DNA from 2 places in the Priestia sp. 10L35 genome. Region 2 is predicted to be linked to the other one. Evidence: a T-box and tRNA genes for the amino acid it is inferred to sense, from the RefSeq annotation. Region 2 holds a T-box; the other holds one or more tRNA genes.

Region 1 (3,408 bases), 240 kb from region 2:
ACGCAACCCTTGAAAGAAATGAGCCTGCAATATTCGATTCCAGTCTTTATTGACTTTTCGTTCAGCCCATACTTCTTTAAATTTGTATACTCCTTCCGCTGCGCGTCTTGTAATAAAAAAACTAAGTACAACGGCACCGATAAACAATAGCAGCGATACACCAAACACAATTTTATACCCAAGTGATTCATACAAAGCGGAAATAACAAAGCCCGCTCCTAAAGGACCAATCATCCCTGCAAAAGAGTTTAAGATCCCTAAAAATCCGTTAAAAAAGTCTCTTGTATCAGGTTCTGTAATTTCAAAAGTTAGCACATTAAAAGCTAGCCAATAAAAGCCGTATCCTATACCCAGCAGTCCACCAAGCAATACTAAATACTCGGCTGCGTTAGCTCCACTGACTAATACAGCGATATAAAAAACAGCTAAAAAAGATACACCTAACCTTAAAACCACAACCCGGTCAATTCGTTTGGCCCATTTACCTGCTAAAATAAACGTAAGCGGCTGAAGCACCACTACCGCTAAATTATAAATAGCGAGATCCGAAAATTCGCCTGATTGTTTCCACAGATAAATGTTAACAAACGAATTGGAAATTGAAATAGCCAAGGCATAAAGACCGCCTATAATTAAAAGCAAAAGTAAATCTTTACTAACTTCTACATCTCCAACTACTTTTTTTAATAAAGGCATATCAAAAAACTCCTTTTCTCTTCTACACCTAGTGTGTGAAAAAGAAAAGGAGATATGTAAAAGAATTGGAAAACAAAAAAGCCAGTAAAGGTAATAATTACTTTACTGGCTCTTAAATACGTCTTTAGCTTATTTTGCAGCGTCGTAACGCTTAGCAACTTCGTCCCATTTTACAACATTAAAGAATGCTGAAATGTAATCTGGACGGCGGTTTTGGTAATTTAAGTAGTAAGCGTGCTCCCAAACGTCTAGACCAAGAATTGGCGTTTTGCCTTCCATTAATGGGCTATCTTGGTTTGGTGTGCTTGTTACTTCTAATTCGCCGTTGTTTACAACTAACCAAGCCCAGCCAGAACCGAAGCGAGTTTTAGCTGCATTTGCAAATTCTTCTTTGAATTGATCAAAGCTGCCGAATTTGCTAGCGATAGCGTCTGCTAATTCACCAGTTGGAGCACCGCCACCGTTAGGGCAAAGGATTGTCCAAAATAATGAGTGGTTCGCATGACCGCCACCGTTATTGCGTACTGCTGTACGGATATCTTCAGGAACAGCATCTAAGTTTGAAATTAACTCTTCAATACTTTTGCTTTCTAAATCCGCTTTGCCTTCAACAGCAGCGTTTAGATTTGTAACATATGTGTTGTGATGTTTTGTGTGGTGAATATTCATTGTTTCTTTGTCGATATGTGGTTCCAGTGCATCGTATGCATAAGGTAGTTCTGGTAATTTGTAAGCCATGAATAATTCCTCCTTCAAAATATGTAAGCATTTTGGCGCAAAAGCACCATATACGTTTAGATTAGCAAATTTACCCTACTGTTTCAAATAAAAAGTTCCTAATCCATGATTTATATTTACCTAATTCCCATTCGCTATTCTTTTAAACATAAAAAAAGCTTCTTTTTCTCAAAAGAAGCTTTGAATAGACAATAGTATGGCGGAGGAAGAGGGATTCGAACCCCCGCGGGCTTTAACACCCCTGTCGGTTTTCAAGACCGATCCCTTCAGCCGGACTTGGGTATTCCTCCAACCCTATAAATGGTGGACCCTGCAGGACTCGAACCTGCGACCGGACGGTTATGAGCCGTCTGCTCTAACCAGCTGAGCTAAGGGTCCACATGGCTCCACAGGTAGGACTCGAACCTACGACCGATCGGTTAACAGCCGATAGCTCTACCACTGAGCTACTGTGGAACAATATGAATTATGTATGCCACAAACGTAAATTGGAAAATAGCGGCGGAGGGGATCGAACCCCCGACCTCACGGGTATGAACCGTACGCTCTAGCCAGCTGAGCTACACCGCCATGGCTCCACAGGTAGGACTCGAACCTACGACCGATCGGTTAACAGCCGATAGCTCTACCACTGAGCTACTGTGGAACAATATAACATTTACTAGCGACATTAAAAATTTAACATGTTTCTAGCCTAAAGTCAATATATTATTTTAAAACAGCGTATAAAAAATAGGCAATCATCAGCAGTTGAATAAATCCTTTTGAAATAGCGCCACTAAAAAAGCCAATAACCGAACCTACTCCAATTTTTACTGCGTTGCTAATTGTGGTCCGATGAACAAGCAGTTCTCCTACAATCGCTCCGATAAACGGCCCTAAAATAATTCCAAATCCCGGAATGACAAACGGACCTACAAGCAGCCCAACTGTACTTCCCCAAACACCTGCTCTAGTGCCTCCGAATTTTTTCACACCAATAATATTAGCTATATAGTCTGCTAAAAAAAGTGCCACAACTAACAATCCTTGTATCACCCAAAATAACCAGCTATAGGAGCTGAAATCATAAAATAAACCGTATATAACAAATCCTAGAGCTACAAATAGCACGCTTGGGATGATGGGATAAACCAACCCAACAAACGATACAACAAAGCTAACGATAATTAATGCCCAACATAAAATAGCCACGTTCGCACCTATCCTTTTTAGTATTACTATTTATCATACAATAACTACACCTATAAAGAAAGACCTTGCTTAAGCAAGGTCTTTCTTTATTTTACCTGTGAATAGGTCTTTGCATAACGATCGCCCAGTACCGCTTCCGCAATATTAACCGCATGATCCCCGACCCGTTCTAAGTTGCTAATAATATCCACAAAAACAATAGCAGCAGATCCTGTACAAATGTTTTCATTTAGACGTAAAATGTGCTTCTTACGAAGTAGACGCTCCATCGCATCAATCTGTTCTTCTTTTTGAATGACTTGTACTGCTTTTTCTCTATCCACTTTTTCTAAAGAAGAGACAGCTTCTTTAACTGTTAGAATAGTCAATTCGAACATATCAGCTAAATCGTTATTAGCTTCTTTGGTCATCTTTACTTTGTTCGTAATTTGATAATCAACAAGCTCAATAATGTTCTCAAAATGATCGCCAATACGCTCAATATCTCGTGCTGTATCTAGAAGAACCGAATGTTCCTCACTTTCTGCTTCTGACATTGAAGAGCGGGATAACAGCACTAAATAATCAGTAATTTTTTTATCCAGATTATTAATCGCATTTTCAATTTGCATAGTAGCATCAGCATGTTGAGGCTGACGTGTTTTTAAATAGCCGTTTGCCTCTTCCAACCCAAGCGTCGCAAACTCTCCCATACGAATCAGCTCTGCCTTTGCCTGACCAAGAGCAATTGAAGAGGACTGCTCAATAAAAATCGGATCAAGATGCTTAGGCTTAAAGTCT
Region 2 (3,408 bases):
CGCGGTCACGCACCATGTTATAAAGTCGCGTTTCACCCCAAGTAGGCACCCATTTTGTTTTTTCTACTGCTTTTAATAAATCTTCACGGAAATCTTTAATAGACGCAAACCACTGTGCCGTTGCACGGAAAATTGTTGGTTTCTTTGTACGCCAGTCATGTGGGTATGAGTGGGTAATGAAACTTAATTTTAACAGCGCGCCTTCTTCTTCTAGTTTGTCTGTGATCGGCTTATTCGCTTTATCATAGAATAACCCTTCAAATCCTGGTGCTTCATTCGTCATATGACCCTTACTGTCGACTGGACAAAGAACTTCCAAACCGTATTTTTGACCAACGATAAAGTCGTCTTCCCCGTGTCCCGGTGCTGTATGAACACACCCAGTACCAGCATCCGTTGTTACGTGATCGCCAAGAACAACTAATGAATCACGCTTGTAGATTGGATGCTCAGCTACTACACGCTCAAGTTCTGAACCTTTTACCTTACGAAGCGTCTTATAGTCAGCCCATTCAATTTCTTTAGCAACTGTTTCAATCAGTTCAGTTGCCACTACATATTTTGCTCCATCTGCTTCAACTACGCTGTACTGAAGCTCAGGATTGACGGCAATCCCTTGGTTAGCTGGCATTGTCCATGGTGTTGTCGTCCAAATGATGAATTTTTCATCTTGTTCAAGCACACCTTTACCATCTTTTACGTTAAATGCTACGTAAATAGAAGCTGAACGTTTGTCATAGTACTCAATTTCCGCTTCTGCTAAAGCAGATTCACTTGAAGGGGACCAGTACACTGGTTTTAACCCTTTGTAGATGTAGCCTTTTTTCGCCATGTCACCAAACACTTTAATTTGCTGCGCTTCGTACTGGGGCTGAAGCGTTACATATGGATTATCCCAATCTCCGCGTACACCTAAACGCTTGAACTGCTGACGCTGGCCGTTTACTTGTTCCCAAGCATACTGTTCGCAAAGCTTACGGAACTCAGCTACCGTCATTTCTTTGCGGTTTACTTTTTTATTTTTTGTTAAAGCTGTTTCAATTGGCAAACCGTGTGTATCCCAGCCTGGTACATAAGGTGCGCAGAAGCCTGACATCGACTTATAGCGAACGATAAAATCTTTTAAAATTTTATTTAATGCATGTCCCATGTGAATATCGCCATTCGCATATGGAGGTCCATCATGCAGGACAAATAGCGGACGGCCTTCCGTACGTTTTTGTACTTTTTCATAAATATTCATTTCAGCCCACTGTTCTTGCATTTTAGGCTCGCGGTTTGGTAAATTTCCACGCATTGGAAATTCAGTTTTTGGCATCAATAATGTATCTTTATATTCCATGTTTTACCCTCCAAAAAAAACGTAAATTTCATATCTTTTTGTACCATAACAAAAAGACCTCCTCATCCCAAAAAGGGACGAGAAGGCCTCCCGCGGTACCACCCTAGTAGATTTGCTGCACGCAAATCCTCTTTGCATTCGTAACGTGAATAAACCGCCACTGCTTACTATCATCAGTTCAGCAATGGTACTCTAGGGTGATTTTCACTTTTTTGTTTGTTATCGAGCTCACACCATCCTCGATTCGCTTTGACAAACTAAAAAAGCTACTGTCCCTGTCTCCGTACTGTTTGATATGAAATTTCATCTGTTACCAAATTATATGACAACAAAACGTGAGAAGTCAAGATGATGTCTTGACTAGTCAATTTTTTCTTCTAGCGCTGGCATCTCATAATCCATCAACTGATCCCAGTCGTCGCTGTTTAACATTTCAAGCTGTGCTTCGATTAACATTTTGAAACGAGTTCTAAATACTTTAGACTGCTTTTTCGTCTCCTCAATGTCCATCGCAATTTTACGAGACTTAGACAATGCTTCATTAATAATACGGTCCGCATTTTTTTCTGCTTCTTTTATAATGAGCTTCGCTTCTTTTTCAGCGTTTCGCTTCACATCTTCCGCTGCTTCTTGAGCAATTAAAATTGATTTATTTAATGTTTCTTCGATGTTAGTAAAATGTCCAAGACGATCTGTTAATTCAGATACTCTTCCTTCTAACTCCTTTTTATCACGCATGACTAGCTCATAGTCTTTAATTACTTGGTCAAGAAACTCATTTACTTCATCTTCATCATATCCGCGAAACCCGCGATTAAACTCTTTGTTATGAATATCCAAAGGGGTTAAAGGCATCTAGGCCACCTCCGTGTTGTCTCATTACATCATTAGTAATGGTTTATTCGACATATTTTTAAAATTTCCTGCTAGTAGATTTCTTTATTTCTGCTTTCCTACAACAATTCGCCATTTTTCTTTTTTAGTTTTTCCTTCAAGTGAAACGATACGACTTCTGCCGTGACCACGAAGCGACAAAATATCACCTTCATGACATTCAAAAGAAGACTGTTCAATGACTTTAAAATTTACTTTTACCGCTCCATTTGCAATAAACGGCTGGACTTTTTGTCTTGATAAATTGTGAATGGTCGACAGCAAAACATCAAGCCTCATTGAAGAAACTGTATAAACGTGTTCAATCAGCTCTTCTTTTACCACATGCAGCTGCTCTCTTTGAATAGAAGAAAGTGAAACTTTGGCTTTTCCAATTGATGTTAAATTCATCTCGATATAAGAAGAAATTTCCTCTGCAGCTACAAGCTGAATATCGTCTCCCGCGACCAAAATATCTCCAAATTTTGAACGGCGCAGTCCTAAGGACATCGCCGAACCAAGAACTTGAGGATGTTCAATTGTCACAAACTTTTTAGGATAATTGAGCTCGTACATATGCAACTGAAAATCTTCGCTTTGAGGTACATAGTAATCCGGATATAGCAGCGCGCGCTTGCGTTCAGCAAACGGTTGTCCACCATCAAATGAAACTTGAACCTCTCCTTCAGTCCCGACAATAGCTGTCACAATCTGCTGCTCTCTTGGATCTAAAAAGTCCGTTAATTTTGGGCTGTATTGATGTAGGACATCTTCTTTCCACTGAAGAACCTGGTCAATAAATCCATGTTCTTCTTGCCTAAAATGTTCATAAATAGACATATTATTACTCCTACTATTGGTATGTAAAAAAGGAATCCAGCGATTCCTTTTTTAAATAAAACCTACCACATTATTAAGTGAATACACGCCTCTTTCAGCAAATCGCAATAAAAAGATTGCAACAAGAGGTGAAATATCAATCATGCCAATAGGCGGAATGATTTTACGAAAAGGCTCTAAGTAAGGCTCACAAATACTGCCAAGCAGCTGACCAAACTTAGACGCCCTTACATCGGGTACCCAAGACATCAAAATGTAAATAATCAGTGCCCATGAGTAAAGCCCAATTAATTTTCCAAGAATCCCAAAAACGATGTCCAAAAACTACCACCTCTTTACGTTTGTTGTATCGT

Evidence for each region. The T-box of region 2 lies ahead of ileS (isoleucine--tRNA ligase). A T-box ahead of a tRNA ligase gene usually reads a tRNA of that ligase, here a tRNA-Ile.
Region 1: it encodes a tRNA-Ile, which carries the amino acid that the T-box ahead of ileS (isoleucine--tRNA ligase) is inferred to sense. The anticodon was not compared.

What each region holds. Positions count from the first base shown of each region.
Region 1 is NZ_JBFTKA010000001.1:377,157-380,564, reverse strand. Features, by position in the region: gene AC1DEF_RS01950 (MFS transporter) at 1-696, opposite strand, end outside; gene sodA (superoxide dismutase SodA) at 826-1,434, opposite strand; tRNA gene AC1DEF_RS01940 (tRNA-Ser) at 1,632-1,724, opposite strand; tRNA gene AC1DEF_RS01935 (tRNA-Ile) at 1,736-1,812, opposite strand; tRNA gene AC1DEF_RS01930 (tRNA-Asn) at 1,816-1,890, opposite strand; tRNA gene AC1DEF_RS01925 (tRNA-Met) at 1,931-2,004, opposite strand; tRNA gene AC1DEF_RS01920 (tRNA-Asn) at 2,006-2,080, opposite strand; gene AC1DEF_RS01915 (DUF456 domain-containing protein) at 2,143-2,628, opposite strand; gene AC1DEF_RS01910 (Na/Pi cotransporter family protein) at 2,715-3,408, opposite strand, start outside.
Region 2 is NZ_JBFTKA010000001.1:615,189-618,596, reverse strand. Features, by position in the region: gene ileS (isoleucine--tRNA ligase) at 1-1,342, opposite strand, end outside; T-box leader at 1,413-1,633, opposite strand; gene AC1DEF_RS03205 (DivIVA domain-containing protein) at 1,703-2,197, opposite strand; gene AC1DEF_RS03200 (YlmH family RNA-binding protein) at 2,282-3,055, opposite strand; gene AC1DEF_RS03195 (YggT family protein) at 3,107-3,376, opposite strand; gene AC1DEF_RS03190 (cell division protein SepF) at 3,380-3,408, opposite strand, start outside.